DNA from 3 places in the Pseudomonas mercuritolerans genome. Region 2 is predicted to be linked to each of the others. Evidence: predicted binding sites of a transcription regulator. Region 2 holds the regulator's gene; each other region holds the start of a gene.
What was found. The regulator FliA, encoded in region 2, starts transcription of late flagellar genes. The targets are predictions, from matches to a motif close to CTAAAGTTTNNNNNNNNNNNGCCGNTAA.
Positions count from the first base shown of each region.

Region 1 (5,194 bases), on a different contig from region 2:
ACAAGGGTTTGCGCCAATGTGTTTCATCGGCGTAACAGGTCGCGTGACGGAGAGATGAACAGCGTTTGGACGGGGGCTTTGCGCGGTCAGGAGTGTTTCAAAAACGGACAGTTTTGCCCGAAATGCCGCCGTCGCGGCTCAAGTGGACAGCAAACGCTCGACCGCCGCAAAGGCTTGTGTCTGGCGTTCGGCCCAATTGCCTTCGATGATTTGCACAGGCTGTTGATGCTGGATCAACCAGTCGCGGGTGGCTCCGTAGAAGGCCATGCGATCCGCGAGATCCGGTTGGCAGCGCTGGCCGTCTTCCGCCCAGTCGACCTGTTGCGGCGACAGCAGCAGGTGCAGGTCGTAATGACGCGCAAGCAATTCGGTTTCCAGCCAGTCCGGGCAGTCACCGAACAGGGTCTGGCTCCAGAGCATGTTGCTCAGCAGATGGGTGTCGAGGATCAGCAGCGCGGGCTGTTTCGCCCGTGCCTGATCTTCCCATTGCAACTGGCCCCGGGCGATATCGGGAATATCCGCGAGGCAAGTGTCGCGTGGGTTTTCTTCGATGAAGCGGCGAACATACTCATCAACCCGCACGCCGCCGAAATGCTGCTCGAGACCGGCCGCCAGCCAACTCTTGCCGGTGGATTCCGGGCCGGTGAGAACCACGACTTTCATGTGCGCAACGCCGGATCGGCGCGCCATTCCCGCCAGCCTTGCACGGCGAGCAGGGTGAACAGCGCATAGAGGCCGGCAGTCAGGTACAGGCCTTTATAGATGAACAGGCCGACAAAAATCACATCGAGGACAGACCACAGCGCCCAGCATTGCAGGCGTTTCTGCGCCATCCATAGTTGCGCGACCAAACTGAAACCGGTGAGCGCAGCATCGAGCCACGGCTGTGCGGCATCGGTCCAGTGCGCCATCGCGGCGCCCAGCAAGATGCTGCCGATTGCGCCGATACCGAGGCCGAGCAGAATCGAGCGTGTATCGAGGCGGGTGACTTCGCGACCGTCATGCATGGTTCCGGCGCGAGTCCACTGCCACCAGCCGTAGATCTGCAGCGCGGCGTAGATCACTTGCAGCAACATGTCCGAATACAGCTTCACCTCAAAGAAGATCCAGCTGTAGAGCAACACCATGACCAGCCCGATCGGCCAGCACCATGGATTCTGCTTGACCGTCAGCCACACGGCGATGACCCCGAGGGCAGCGGCAAACAGTTCAAGCCCGGACATGAGGGATCCTTGGGGAGTTAAAGAAGGGGGCGGATTGTACTGCATTAGTAAGATCAAAAGCCCCCTCACCCTAACCCTCTCCCGGAGGGAGAGGGGACTGATTGGGGGACGCTTTGGAGCAGCGTCGGTTTGAACGATTTTCGTTGAATCCATAATCGACTCGATTGCTCAGGTCGATGTATGACGCCAGACCCCTCGGTCGGCTCCCTCTCCTCGGGGAGAGGGCTGGGGTGAGGGGTGGGCTCACCTCGGTGACCGGTCAGACCCGGAACTGGCGCAGCAACCCGTTGAGCTGTTCGCTCAGTTGTCCAAGTCGCAGACTGGCTGCACTGGATTGTTCAGCCGCCAACGCAGTGCTGTGCGACAGCCCGGCCGCCTGGGTCACGTTCTGGTTGATGTCCTCGACCACATGCGCCTGTTGCAACGTGGCGCTGGCGATCGAGGCATTCAGCCCATTCAGATTACGCAACGCCTGGCCAATCGCATTGAGACTCGCCCCGGCCAGTCCCGCCTGTTCAATGGTCAGTTGCGAGGCTTTGCTGCTGTCGCCAATCACCTTCACCGCAGCCTCCGAATGATTCTGCAGGCGCTCGATCATCGACTGAATCTCCGCCGTCGATTTCTGCGTACGTTGCGCCAGCAAGCGCACCTCATCGGCTACCACGGCGAACCCACGACCTTGCTCACCCGCACGTGCTGCTTCAATCGCCGCATTGAGCGCCAGCAGATTGGTCTGCTCGGCGATCGAGCGAATCACCTCCAGTACGCTGCCAATCTGCGTGCTCTCGGAAGCCAAGGTGCGGATCACTTCCACCGCCTGATCGATCGTGCCCGAGAGTTTGTCGATCTGCTGCAAGCTGCCGTCAATGTTGATCTGGCCCTGTTGCGCCTGCGCCTCGGCATCACGCATTTCAGCGGCGGCGTGTTCGGCGTTTTTCGCCACGTCCTGCACGCCGTAGGTAACTTCGTTGATTGCCGTGGCCACCAGTTCCATCTGCTGCGATTGCTGCTGACTGCGCTGCTGCGCCTGCGATGCGTCGTTGCCCAGCTCGCTGGACGACTGACCCAAGGCACTGGCGGACACCTGCAACTCACCAATCACCCGACGCAACTTGGCGGTGAAGGCATTGAAGTGATGGGCCAGTTCGGTGACTTCATCCTTGCCATAAGTATCGAGGCTGCGGGTCAGGTCGCTTTCGCCGCTGGCGATGTTGGCCATCGCATTCACGGTTTCCTGCAACGGACGGACGATGCTGCGTGCGATCAGGATCACCAGCAGCGCCATGATCAGCGCAATCGCCAGGCCGATTGCCGACGCCTTGATCATTTGTCCCTGAAATTCCGCCTGCACGTCGTCGACATACACGCCGGAACCGATCACCCAGCCCCACGGCTCGAACAGCTTCACATAGGAAGTCTTCGCCACCGGATCCGTCGCCCCCGGTTTCGGCCAGCGATAATTGACCATGCCAGCGCCCTTGGCCTTGGCAATGGCGACCATTTCGTTGAACACCGCAAAGCCGTCCGGGTCGCGGATCGCCGAGAGGTTCTGGCCTTCGAGTTTGGGGTTGGTCGGGTGCATGACCATCACGGGGGTGAGGTCGTTGATCCAGAAGTAGTCGCTCTGGTCGTAGCGCAGGCCACGGATTGCGGTCAGCGCCTGTTTCTGCGCGGCATCCCTGGTCAAGGTGCCGGCGGTTTCCAGGCCGTGGTAGTAGGTGAGCAGGCCGCTGGCGGTCTGCACCACATGCTGGGTTTTCTGCGCCTTGGCGCTGTAGAGGTCGTCGTGGATCTGCTTGAGCATCAGCACGCCCAAGGTCAGCAACATGACCACCGCCACCACCAGGATGAGCCACAAGCGTCGGCTGATCGACACACTGCGCAAGCTGTTCATAACGCTGTCACTCCGGATTCTTGTTCTTGTAATAAACGATCGCCAGCATCCAGCCACAGCTGAGTGCTCGGGACTGCGCGATTCAAGCCTTTCAACGCGGGAAGCGCTATTAAGGCTTGTCTGTTAAGATTTCGGCCCCGCGCGTGAAAACCTGAATCCGTTTTTGAAATTTCACGGAATTTTTACCGTTTCGTGTGGATCCTGTGCGCGCGGAATCGGTACAGCTTCAACCAGCTACGCTGAACGCAGTGAACACTAGAAAATACTATCGGGGCATGCCGGTGTGCATCGCTCTCTGGGGGATTGATGGATCTTTGGACTGCCTTGCAGGCACTGATACTAGGCGTTGTAGAAGGGCTGACGGAGTTTTTGCCCATTTCGAGTACCGGACACCAGATCATCGTTGCCGACTTGCTGAACTTCGGCGGCGAACGGGCCATGGCGTTCAATATCATCATCCAGCTCGGCGCGATTCTCGCGGTAGTCTGGGAGTTTCGCCGCAAGATCCTCGACGTGGTGATCGGTCTGCCGACCCAGCCGAGTGCACGGCGTTTCACCGCCAACCTGTTGATCGCCTTCCTGCCAGCCGTAGTGCTCGGGGTGATTTTTGCCGATCTGATCCACGAATACCTGTTCAACCCGATTACCGTGGCCGCAGCGCTGGTCATCGGCGGAATCATCATGTTGTGGGCCGAACAGCGCCAGCATGAAGTGCATGCCGAAACCGTCGACGAGATCCGCTGGACTGACGCCTTGAAAATCGGCTTCGCGCAATGCCTGGCGATGATTCCAGGCACCTCGCGTTCCGGCTCGACAATTATTGGCGGCCTGCTGTTCGGCCTGTCACGCAAGACCGCCACCGAGTTCTCGTTCTTCCTCGCCATGCCAACCATGGTCGGTGCGGCGGTGTATTCGGGCTACAAATACCGCGATCTGTTCGTGCCGGCGGATTTCCCGGTTTTCGCGATTGGTTTCGTCACGGCATTCATTTTCGCCATGATCGCTGTGCGCGGCCTGCTCAAGTTCATCGGCGGCCACAGCTATGCAGCCTTTGCCTGGTACCGGATTGCCTTCGGCCTGTTCATCCTGGCGACCTGGCAGTTCGGCTGGGTGGACTGGTCGGCAGCGAAGGCATGAATGATTCCCGCGGACGCCGCCCGGAAGGCCGGCCTGCGGGCGGGCGCGTTCAGCATCTGAGGTTGAAACTGCTGGTACTGTTGATCGTCTGCGCGCTGCCGTTGTTCGGCTCGCTGTCGATGTGGCTCAGCGGCATCTCGCCGGTGCCGCTGGCGGCGTACGGGATTGTCAGTGTGCTGGCGTTCTTTGTGTACTGGGCCGACAAACGCAAAGCTCGCGCCGACGCCTGGCGCACCCCGGAAAACATCCTGCATGCGTTAGAACTGGCGGGCGGCTGGCCGGGCGCCTTGGTCGCGCAGCAGGTGTTCCGGCACAAGACCCGCAAGGTGTCGTTTCAGATTCTGTTCTGGGCGATCGTGTTGTTGCATCAGGTGTTCTGGATTGACCAGATGTTTCTCGGATCGAACTTGCTGTCGCTGATCTGAGGAAAACACATTCCTCTGTAGCTGCCGAAGGCTGCGATCTTTTGATTGATCGTTCCCACGCTCTGCGTGGGAATGCAGCCAGGGACGCTCTGCGTCCCAAAAGATCGCAGCCTTCGGCAGCTCCTACACGGGATCGGTTTACAGCTTCAGGCCGATTTGGGTTTTCCTAGGCAACCTGCTCACCACCAGTTGATGCGATCGCTGCAACAAACCCCGCAATTCCTCGGCACCCAGCGGGTAGGGCGGATGCATGATGATCCACTGCGCCCGCGCCAGATACGGCGCCGGATGAATCCCGGGGCGGTCGCAATGGCCGAGAAACAGATCCTTGTCGACCTTGAACGCCAGCGAATCCCCACGCAGCCCCTGCAAGGCAAACATCTTGTTGCCGGCAATCGAAAATACCCGCACGCCGCCCCATTTGTAGTCTTCCCGCGCGCCGGGCAGGGCCAGACAAAACTCGGCAACCTCGGCTTCGCTCATTCTTCCTTGTTTCATAGAAACCTGTCCCCGCA
Region 1 is NZ_JAMSHA010000011.1:84,179-89,372, reverse strand. Features, by position in the region: gene ND528_RS26020 (AAA family ATPase) at 139-663, opposite strand; gene pnuC (nicotinamide riboside transporter PnuC) at 660-1,223, opposite strand; gene ND528_RS26010 (methyl-accepting chemotaxis protein) at 1,483-3,117, opposite strand; gene ND528_RS26005 (undecaprenyl-diphosphate phosphatase) at 3,424-4,254, shown strand; gene ND528_RS26000 (DUF1294 domain-containing protein) at 4,251-4,679, shown strand; gene ND528_RS25995 (MmcQ/YjbR family DNA-binding protein) at 4,818-5,177, opposite strand; gene ND528_RS25990 (LysR substrate-binding domain-containing protein) at 5,174-5,194, opposite strand, start outside.
Region 1: ND528_RS26010 (methyl-accepting chemotaxis protein) is a predicted target of FliA. The motif match lies at 3,246-3,273, and genes of this name have one in related genera.

Region 2 (5,194 bases):
GAGCACCACGTCCATCAGTTCTGCATCAACGCGACGCTCACCCTTGCGCAGGATGTCGAACACGTTTTCGGCGATGTGACAGCACTCCACCAGCTCATTGAGCTGAAGGAAGCCGGCGCCCCCTTTTACAGTGTGGAAACCGCGAAAAATTGCATTGAGCAGATCTGCATCATCCGGGCGGCTTTCCAGCTCGACCAGTTGTTCGGACAGTTGCTCAAGAATCTCGCCGGCCTCAACCAGGAAATCCTGAAGGATCTCTTCATCGGCGCCGAAGCTCATTAATGGGGTGCTCCTACAGGTCTAAAAACCCAAAAAACCCGAATTCCGAAACTCTAGAATCCAAGGCTGGATAACAAATCGTCCACATCGTCCTGACCGGACACAACGTCTTCTCGTTTATCGGCATGAATCTGCGGACCTTCACCCTGCGAGAGATGTTTTTGTGGATCTTTTTCAGCAAGCATTGCGGCGCGGTCATGTTCGATGCCCGCAAAGCGGTCGACCTGACTGGCCATGAGCACGAGTTTGAGCAGATTGCTTTCGACTTCGGTGACCAGTTGGGTCACACGCTTGATCACTTGACCTGTGAGGTCCTGGTAATCCTGAGCCAGCAGGATGTCGTTGAGGTTGCTCGACACCGCACGGTTGTCCGTGCTGCTGCGTGACAGAAAACCGTCGACCCGGCGCGCCAGTTCGCGGAACTCTTCAGCCCCGACCTCGCGACGCATGAAGCGGCCCCAATCGGCGCTCAACGTCTGCGCTTCATCAGCGAGACTGTTGACCACCGGCGTGGCGCTTTCCACCAGATCCATGGTGCGGTTGGCCGCGGCTTCCGTCAGCTTGACCACATAGCCCAGGCGTTCGGTGGCGTCGGTGATTTGCGACACTTCCTCAGCCTGCGGCATGTGCGGATCGATCTGGAAATTGACGATCGCACTGTGCAGTTCACGTGTGAGCTTGCCCACTTCCTGATACAGGCCGCGGTCACGGGTCTGATTGAGCTCATGGATCAGTTGCACCGCGTCGCCGAACCTGCCTTTTTCAAGGCTCTCGACCAGTTCGACCGCGTGTTTTTTCAGGGTCGATTCGAAATCGCCCTGTGATGATTCGTTATGCTCCATAGCTCCCCCGCGCATTCATCAGCCGATGCGTTCGAAAATCTTCTCGATTTTGTCTTTCAACGCTTGAGCCGTGAAAGGTTTGACCACGTAACCGTTCACACCGGCCTGGGCGGCCTCGATGATCTGCTCGCGCTTGGCTTCAGCAGTCACCATCAACACCGGGAGGTGCTTGAGTTTTTCATCGGCGCGCACGTGACGCAGCAGGTCGATACCGGTCATGCCCGGCATGTTCCAGTCCGTTACCAGAAAGTCGATGCTGCCGCTGTTGAGCACCGGAATGGCAGTGGTGCCATCGTCGGCCTCGACGGTGTTGGTGAACCCAAGATCGCGCAGCAGGTTCTTGATGATCCGCCGCATCGTTGAGAAGTCATCAACGATGAGGATTTTCATGTCTTTGTTCAATTCGACCTCCAAGCAGTCTTAAACGCGCCCAGCACCTGGACGCGCCACTTCAATCAATCGGCGCAGCACTTAAAGTTTGTCTGGAGCACAACGGATCGAGACCGGCGCCGTTCATCACCGCACCAGCCTCGTTTCGCAGTGTCCCCACACTGCCTTCAGCGCGCTCGCCACTCCCCCAAACGCCCCCGCAGACGGGCCGCGCACTGGCTGTGTAACTGGCTGACCCGCGATTCACTGACGCCAAGGACTTCACCGATTTCCTTGAGGTTCAGCTCTTCGTCGTAGTACAGCGCCAACACCAGTCGCTCACGCTCCGGCAAATTGGCAATCGCGTCCGCCAGCGCCGCCTGGAAGCGTTCATCTTCCAGATCGCGTGACGGCTCCATATGAGCACTGGCGCCATCCTCGTGCAGCCCTTCGTGTTCGCCGTCCTGCAAGAGGTCGTCGAAACTGAACAGGCGACTGCCCAAGGTGTCATTCAGAATCCCGTAGTAATCGTCGAGACTCAATTGGAGTTCGGCCGCAACCTCGTGATCTTTAGCGTCACGGCCGGTTTTAGCTTCAATCGAGCGAATCGCGTCGCTGACCATCCTGGTATTACGGTGAACCGAGCGTGGTGCCCAATCCCCTTTGCGCACTTCATCGAGCATCGCGCCGCGGATTCGAATGCCCGCGTACGTTTCGAAACTGGCGCCTTTGCTGGCGTCGTATTTGGTCGAGACTTCGAGCAAACCGATCATCCCGGCCTGGATCAGGTCTTCGACCTGCACGCTGGCCGGCAGGCGCGCCAGCAAGTGATAGGCAATGCGCTTGACCAGTGGCGCGTAGCGCTCGATCAATTCGTATTGCGCGTCACGCGCCGACTTTTTGTAAAGATTCATGCCACTGGCGGTCATATCACAGGCCCTGCGGTTTGCTGCACGAGACGCTCGACGAAAAATTCCAGATGCCCGCGCGGGTTGGCGGGCAGCGGCCAGGTGTCGACCTTCTGGGCGATGGCCTTGAAGGCCAGCGCGCACTTGGAACGGGGAAAGGCTTCGTAGACGGCGCGCTGCTTCTGCACCGCCTTGCGCACGCTTTCGTCGTACGGCACGGCGCCGACGTATTGTAGGGCGACGTCGAGGAAGCGATCCGTGACCTTGGTCAACTTGGCGAACAAGTTGCGCCCTTCCTGCGGGCTCTGCGCCATGTTGGCCAGCACGCGGAAGCGGTTCATGCCGTAGTCGCGGTTGAGCAACTTGATCAGCGCGTAAGCGTCGGTGATCGAAGTCGGCTCGTCGCAGACCACCAGCAACACTTCCTGGGCGGCACGAACGAAACTGACTACCGAGTCACCAATACCCGCAGCGGTGTCGATCACCAGCACGTCGAGATTGTCGCCGATGTCGCTGAACGCCTGGATCAGGCCGGCGTGTTGCGCCGGGCTCAGGTGCACCATGCTCTGCGTGCCGGAGGCCGCCGGCACGATGCGAATCCCGCCCGGGCCCTGCAACAGCACGTCGCGCAGTTCGCAACGGCCTTCGATAACGTCGGCCAAAGTGCGCTTGGGTGTCAGCCCCAGCAGAACGTCGACGTTCGCCAGGCCCAGGTCGGCGTCCAGCAGCATGACCCGACGGCCAAGCTCTGCCAGCGCCAGCGACAAGTTCACTGACACGTTAGTCTTGCCGACGCCACCTTTGCCGCCGGTCACCGCGATCACCTGTACGGGATGCATGCTGCCCATGTTATTTCTTTACCTTGTCTTGCATAGACGGAGGCCACATTACTGGCTGCGCGTTCCTGATCGGAACAATGCGTGGCAGACCATCGATGTAGGTACAAAAACTGTTCATGATTACCTCAGCCAACCTGCTTGGTCGGGCTGTGATAGATGTCAGCGAACATGTCAGCCATGGCTTCTTCGCTGGGTTCTTCCTGCATTTGCACGCTGACGGCGCGGCTGACCAGTTGATGACGGCGCGGCAGATGCAAATCATCCGGAATCCGTGGGCCATCGGTCAGGTACGCGACCGGCAATTCATGACTGATCGCCAGGCTCAACACTTCGCCGAGACTGGCCGTTTCATCCAGTTTAGTCAGGATGCAGCCGGCCAGCCCGCAACGCTTGTAACTGTGATAAGCGGCGGTTAGAACCTGTTTCTGGCTGGTGGTTGCCAGGACCAGATAATTTTTTGAGCGAATGCCACGCCCGGCCAGGCTCTCAAGCTGCATGCGCAACGCCGGATCACTGGCTTGCAGGCCGGCAGTATCGATCAAAACCACGCGTTTGCGTAGCAGTGGATCCAATGCTTGCACCAGCGACTGGCCCGGATCGACGTGCGTTACCGGCACGTTGAGGATGCGCCCAAGGGTTTTCAGTTGTTCCTGCGCGCCGATGCGGAAGCTGTCCATACTGACCAGCGCGACATTCTGCGCGCCGTACTTGAGCACGTAACGCGCGGCGAGCTTGGCCAGCGTGGTGGTCTTGCCCATGCCGGCAGGGCCGACCATGGCAATCACACCGCCCTCTTCCAGCGGCTCGACTTCCGGTACGGCAATCATCCGCGCCAAATGCGCCAGCAGCATGCGCCAGGCCTGACGCGGCTCTTCGATATCGGTAATCATCGCCAACAGATCGCGCGACAGCGGGCCGGACAGGCCGATTCGCTGCAGACGGCGATACAGATTGGCCTGGGCCGGACGGCTGCCTTGCAGCTGATTCCAGGCCAGGGTGCCGAGCTGCACTTCCATCAGCTCGCGCAGGCTGTTCAATTCAAAACGCATCGACTCCAGCGCACGCGGATCGACACCCGCCGAGGCCTGCGCAGGTGCTGCGGCCGGGCGCGTCGGTGCGGCGTAGGTCGGCTCGCTCAGCGGCTCGGCAGCAGTCAGCGGCAGGCCTGCGGTCAACGGCAGCCCGGCGAACAACTGCTGATTGGTGTTGCCGTCGGCTTCGCCACGCAGGCTCAGCTCGGCCTGGGCGGTGACGATGCGCGACTGGGTCTTGCGCAGCTCGTCTTCGAGTTCCATGTTCGGAACCCGTGGCGCCAGCGCCGACAATTTGTAATCCAGAGCCGCCGTCAACTCGACGCCGCCGGCAATGCGGCGGTTGCCGATGATGGCGGCATCAGCGCCCAGCTCATCGCGAACCAGCTTCATGGCCTGACGCATATCGGCGGCGAAAAAACGCTTAACTTGCATAAACCACTACCTCAGCCGTTGGGCCCTACTGTCGCAACGATGGTCACTTGCTTGTTGTCCGGTACTTCCTGGTAGGCCAGTACATGCAGGCCTGGCACTGCGAGGCGACCGAAGCGCGAGAGCATCGCGCGAATCGGGCCTGCTACCAGCAGGATCACCGGTTGGCCTTGCATTTCCTGACGCTGGGCCGCTTCGATCAACGAACGCTGCAGCTTCTCGGCCATGCTCGGCTCCAGCAGAACGCCCTCTTCCGAGCCTTGTCCTGCCTTCTGCAGACTATTGAGCAATATCTGTTCCAACCTTGGTTCCAATGTGATTACAGGCAGCTCGGACTCAGTGCCTACAATGCTTTGGACGATTGCACGGGATACGCCGACCCGCACAGCGGCGACCAGCGCGGCGGTATCTTGACTCTTGGCAGCGTTGTTCGCGATCGCTTCGGCGATGCTGCGGATGTCGCGCACCGGCACGTGTTCGGCGAGCAGCGCTTG
Region 2 is NZ_JAMSHA010000001.1:942,645-947,838, forward strand. Features, by position in the region: gene ND528_RS04400 (chemotaxis protein CheA) at 1-279, opposite strand, end outside; gene ND528_RS04405 (protein phosphatase CheZ) at 333-1,121, opposite strand; gene ND528_RS04410 (chemotaxis response regulator CheY) at 1,140-1,511, opposite strand; gene fliA (RNA polymerase sigma factor FliA) at 1,679-2,419, opposite strand; gene fleN (flagellar synthesis regulator FleN) at 2,416-3,246, opposite strand; gene flhF (flagellar biosynthesis protein FlhF) at 3,363-4,703, opposite strand; gene flhA (flagellar biosynthesis protein FlhA) at 4,715-5,194, opposite strand, start outside.

Region 3 (5,194 bases), on a different contig from region 2:
TCGAAGTGGACCGGCATCCCGGTGTCGAAGATGCTCGAAGGCGAGCGCGACAAGCTGATGAAGATGGAGAGCCTGTTGCACAAACGGGTGATCGGTCAGGAAGAAGCGGTCGTTGCAGTGGCCAACGCCGTACGGCGTTCCCGCGCCGGGTTGTCCGACCCGAATCGTCCGAGCGGCTCGTTCATGTTCCTCGGCCCGACCGGTGTCGGTAAAACCGAGCTGTGCAAGGCCTTGGCCGAGTTCCTCTTCGATACCGAAGAGGCGATGGTGCGGATCGACATGTCCGAGTTCATGGAGAAACATTCCGTGGCTCGTCTGATCGGTGCGCCACCAGGCTACGTCGGCTACGAAGAGGGCGGCTACCTGACCGAAGCGGTGCGTCGCAAGCCGTACTCGGTGATCCTCATGGACGAAGTCGAGAAGGCGCACCCGGATGTGTTCAACATCCTTCTGCAAGTGCTTGAGGATGGCCGGCTGACCGACAGTCACGGGCGTACGGTGGACTTCCGCAACACGGTAATCGTGATGACGTCCAACCTCGGGTCGATGCAGATCCAGGAACTGGTCGGTGATCGTGAAGCGCAGCGGGCCGCCGTGATGGACGCGCTGACGTCGCACTTCCGTCCGGAGTTCATCAACCGGGTCGACGAGGTGGTGATCTTCGAGCCGCTGGCGCGGGAGCAGATCGCCGGGATTACCGAGATCCAGTTGGGTCGTCTGCGCAGCCGTCTGGCCGAGCGCGAGCTGAAGCTGGAACTGAGCCCTGAGGCGATGGACAAGCTGATCGCCGTCGGTTACGACCCGGTGTATGGCGCACGTCCTTTGAAACGGGCGATCCAGCGCTGGATCGAAAACCCGCTGGCGCAGTTGATCCTGTCGGGTCATTTCATGCCGGGCGACACCGCCACCGGCAAGGTCGAGAACGACGAAATCGTTTTCGGCTAAGCCTCAGCGGCAATGAAACCGGGAAGGCCTCGCATTGCGAGGCCTTTTTTTCGCCAGGCTGTTGAACTCAAAGGAAAAGGCTTGTAAAGTGCGCCCCGCAGTCAGTCACCGGCAGCGTTTCAACCCACCGGGTTGGAATCTGAAATAAGTTGCAAATCATTAACTTGAAAGCAATTTAGGGGGTTGACAGAGGTGTTCTAGGTTGTAGAATAGCGCGCCTCAGACACACGAACGCAGCGATGCGAACGGGTGGCGAGATGCAACAAAGCTTCACCGTTGTAAATTGAAATATGTAGTTCCGTGATAGCTCAGTCGGTAGAGCAAATGACTGTTAATCATTGGGTCCCAGGTTCGAGTCCTGGTCACGGAGCCAATTTCAAACCGGGGTATAGCGCAGTCCGGTAGCGCGCCTGCTTTGGGAGCAGGATGTCAGGAGTTCGAATCCCCTTACCCCGACCATATTTGGGTCGTTAGCTCAGTTGGTAGAGCAGTTGGCTTTTAACCAATTGGTCGTAGGTTCGAATCCCACACGACCCACCATTTTTGAAACCAGTTTGCGCTGGGATCGAATCTTAAGATCAGAGGCCAAAAGCGCTGATCGAAGAAGGCGATCTTTGAAAGGTCGCCTTTTTTTTACCGGGGTATAGCGCAGTCCGGTAGCGCGCCTGCTTTGGGAGCAGGATGTCAGGAGTTCGAATCCCCTTACCCCGACCATATTGAAAATCCTCGTATCGAAAGATACGGGGATTTTTTTTGTCTGCCGAAAGGCGAATCTCTTCAAGTCGTCATACAACCTGCCGATAGCCCGCTAACAAGAGGGGACTGCCAACGCTTCGCCCCTTGATCTGGCCATTACAAGAATAAGGGCGTTCGTCATGTTGCTTCGTCAGTTGAATATTGCTCCCCGGGCTGCCCTGGGTTTTGCCCTGATCGCGGTGTTGGTGGCCTTGCTCGGCGTGTTTGCGCTGGGGCAGATGTCGAGCATCCGCGACAGTGAGGTGGCGGTGGAGAACCGCTGGTTGCCGAGCATCCGTGGCGGCGACGAGATCCGTGAACTGATGCTGCGCATCCGCACTATCTCCCTGCGCATGGCGCTCGATCAGGATCCGGCCAATATCGCCACCTATCGCGGCCAGATGGACACCCGCGACAAGGAGCTGAGCGAAAAAATCGCAGCCTACGACAAACTGGTCGACACTGCCGAAGGTCAGCAGCTGTATGACCAGTTCAAGAAAACCTTCGCCGCCTATCGCACTGGCATTGCCCAGTCATTCACCCTTGCCGAGCAAGGCAAGCGTGACGAGCTGACCAAATTGCTCCTGGTTGACATGAAGACCGTGGTCGACGGCTCCGGCAAACAACTCAATGATCTCGCCGATCTGTTCGCCCGCCAGGTCGCTGCCGAAAGCGAGAAGTCCGCCGCGCATTATGAAACCTCGCGCACCATCGTTACTCTTTTCATTGCCTTGGCAGCGCTGGCCACGGTGGCGCTGGCGATGTTGCTCACGCGCAGTATCGTGCGCCCGCTGAGCAGCGCGGTGGATGCCGCCGAAAGTGTCGCCAAGGGCGATCTCACCCGACCGATCGAAACCCATGGCAACGACGAAGTCAGCCGCTTGCTCAAAGCCCTCGCGACGATGCAACAGAACCTGCGCGAGACGCTGCAGGGTATCAGCGGCTCAGCCACACAACTGGCCACCGCCGCTGACGAACTGAGCGCCGTTACCGTCGACAGCACCCAAGGCTTGCAAGAGCAGAACAACGAAATCGAACAGGCCGCCACTGCGGTTAACGAGATGACCGCTGCGGTGGAGGAGATCGCGCGCAACGCGGTGTCGACGTCCGATGCCACGCGCCAGTCCAGTCAGTCGGCGCAATTGGGCCAGGAGCGCGTCAGCGAAACCGCCAGCGCGATCAATGCGCTGGCCAGTGATGTGCAGAACACCGGCGAACTGGTGCAGTCGCTGGCCAATCAGTCGCAGGACATCGGCAAGGTTCTGGACGTGATTCGCGCCATCGCCGAGCAGACCAATCTGCTGGCGCTCAACGCTGCCATCGAAGCAGCACGCGCCGGTGAAAGCGGTCGCGGCTTTGCGGTGGTAGCCGACGAAGTGCGCGCGCTGGCGTATCGCACCCAGCAATCGACGCAGGAAATCGAACAGATGGTGCAAGGCATGCGCAGCGGTTCGAGCCAGGCGCTGGAATCAATGCAGGCCAGCGCATCTCGTGCGGCGAGCACGCTGGTTCTTGCAGAGCGGGCAGGTGAGGCGTTGGTGACGATCACGGCGTCGGTGCACGAGATTCACGAGCGCAACCTGGTGATCGCCAGCGCCGCCGAGGAGCAGGCGCAAGTGGCGCGGGAAGTGGATCGCAATCTGGTGAATATTCGCGACCTGTCGGTGCGTTCGGCTGCGGGGGCTGATCAGACCAGCGCATCGAGCCACGAACTGTCGCAACTGGCCAATGCGCTGCAGGGCATGGTGCGGCGCTTCCAGCTGTGATGAACAGCGATTCATTGCAGGCCTTCGCCCACTGATTTGAGAACAGCACGAAACAATGTGGGAGCGAGCCTGCTCGCGAAGGGGCCGGATCATTCAACGACAGTGTTGACAGACCCACCGCTTTCGCGAGCAGGCTCGCTCCCACAGGTTGGCGCCTTAGTGCAGTTTCAGACGCGGTTCGGTGCCACGACCGATCTTGCTGCCCAGCATCAACATCGCCGTGCGGAACGGCCCGTACAGCGCCATCTGGTGCATACGGTACAGCGACACATAGAACATCCGCGCCAGCCAGCCTTCGAGCATGACGCTGCCGGTCAGGTTGCCCATCAAGTTACCCACAGCAGAAAAACGCGACAGTGAAATCAGCGAGCCGTAGTCGGTGTACTTGTACTCCGGCAGGGTCTTGCCTTCGATGCGCAGTTTCAGCGACTTGGCCAGCAGCGACGCCTGTTGATGCGCCGCTTGTGCCCGTGGTGGGACGTTGCGATCAGTGCCCGGTTGCGGGCACGCCGCGCAGTCACCGAAGGCAAAGATGTTTTCGTCGCGCGTGGTTTGCAGAGTCGGCAACACTTGCAGCTGATTGATGCGGTTGGTTTCCAGACCGTCGATGTCCTTGAGGAAACCCGGTGCGCGGATGCCGGCAGCCCAGACTTTCAGGCTGGCCTTGATCTCGTTGCCATCGGCGGTGATCAGGCTGTCGGCAGTCACTTCGCTGACTGCTGCGTTGGTCATCACATTGACCCCGAGCTTCTCCAGGGTCTTGTGCACCGGCCCGCTGATGCGCTCCGGCAGGGCAGGCAGCACCCGTGGGCCTGCTTCGATCAAAGTGATGTGCATGTTTTCCGGTTTGATCCGGTCCAGGCCATACGCCGCCAGTTCATGCGCCGCGTTGTGCAGCTCGGCCGCCAGTTCGACGCCAGTGGCGCCAGCACCGACGATGGCCACGCTGATCTGCTCGACCACGTCGGTCTGCCCGGCGTGGGCGCGCAGATAGTGATTGAGCAATTGCTGGTGGAAGCGCTCAGCCTGTTTGCGCGTATCGAGGAACAGACAATGCTGCGCCGCGCCCTGGGTGCCGAAATCGTTGGTGGTGCTGCCGACGCTGATCACCAGCGAGTCATAAGCTACTTCACGCGCTGGCACCAGCTCAACGCCGTTTTCGTCATAAGTTGCGGCCAGCTGGATTTTCTTCTGCGCGCGATCGAGCCCGCTCATGCGCCCAAGCTGGAACTCGAAGTGGTTCCATTTCGCCTGGGCGACATAGTTGAGTTCGTCTTCGGAGGAGTTCAGGGAACCGGCGGCTACTTCGTGCAGCAGCGGTTTCCAGATGTGGGTCAGGTTCGCGTCGACCAGCATGACGCTGGCCGTGCCGCGCTTGCCCAGAGTCTTACCCAGGCGGGTAGCCAACTCCAGACCGCCGGCGCCGCCGCCGACAATGACAATACGATGGGACATAGGGATAACTCGCAAGGTTTTGAAAGGAAATCTTTGTTGCAGTTACCCAAGCGAGCGCGAGGCTGCTCATAGCGTCAGGTAACTGATAAATCGGCTCAACAGGCCCAGACCAATGGTCACTGCCAGCACCAGCACCAGGAGCATCCACGGCCGGAAAGGCCGGCGCTCGACACGGTGTTGGGACAATTGCAGGTACTCTTCGACATGCTTTTGGTCTTCGGGGTTCAGGCGGCTGGTCATATTTGCCTCGTCAGGTAGACGTTACTGAATGAGCACAGGCTACAGCGGTTTTC
Region 3 is NZ_JAMSHA010000009.1:48,611-53,804, reverse strand. Features, by position in the region: gene clpB (ATP-dependent chaperone ClpB) at 1-945, shown strand, start outside; tRNA gene ND528_RS23175 (tRNA-Asn) at 1,243-1,318, shown strand; tRNA gene ND528_RS23170 (tRNA-Pro) at 1,328-1,404, shown strand; tRNA gene ND528_RS23165 (tRNA-Lys) at 1,410-1,485, shown strand; tRNA gene ND528_RS23160 (tRNA-Pro) at 1,583-1,659, shown strand; gene ND528_RS23155 (methyl-accepting chemotaxis protein) at 1,821-3,446, shown strand; gene ND528_RS23150 (NAD(P)/FAD-dependent oxidoreductase) at 3,603-4,901, opposite strand; gene ND528_RS23145 (DUF3094 domain-containing protein) at 4,968-5,141, opposite strand; gene ND528_RS23140 (MOSC domain-containing protein) at 5,193-5,194, opposite strand, start outside.
Region 3: ND528_RS23155 (methyl-accepting chemotaxis protein) is a predicted target of FliA. The motif match lies at 1,722-1,749, and genes of this name have one in related genera.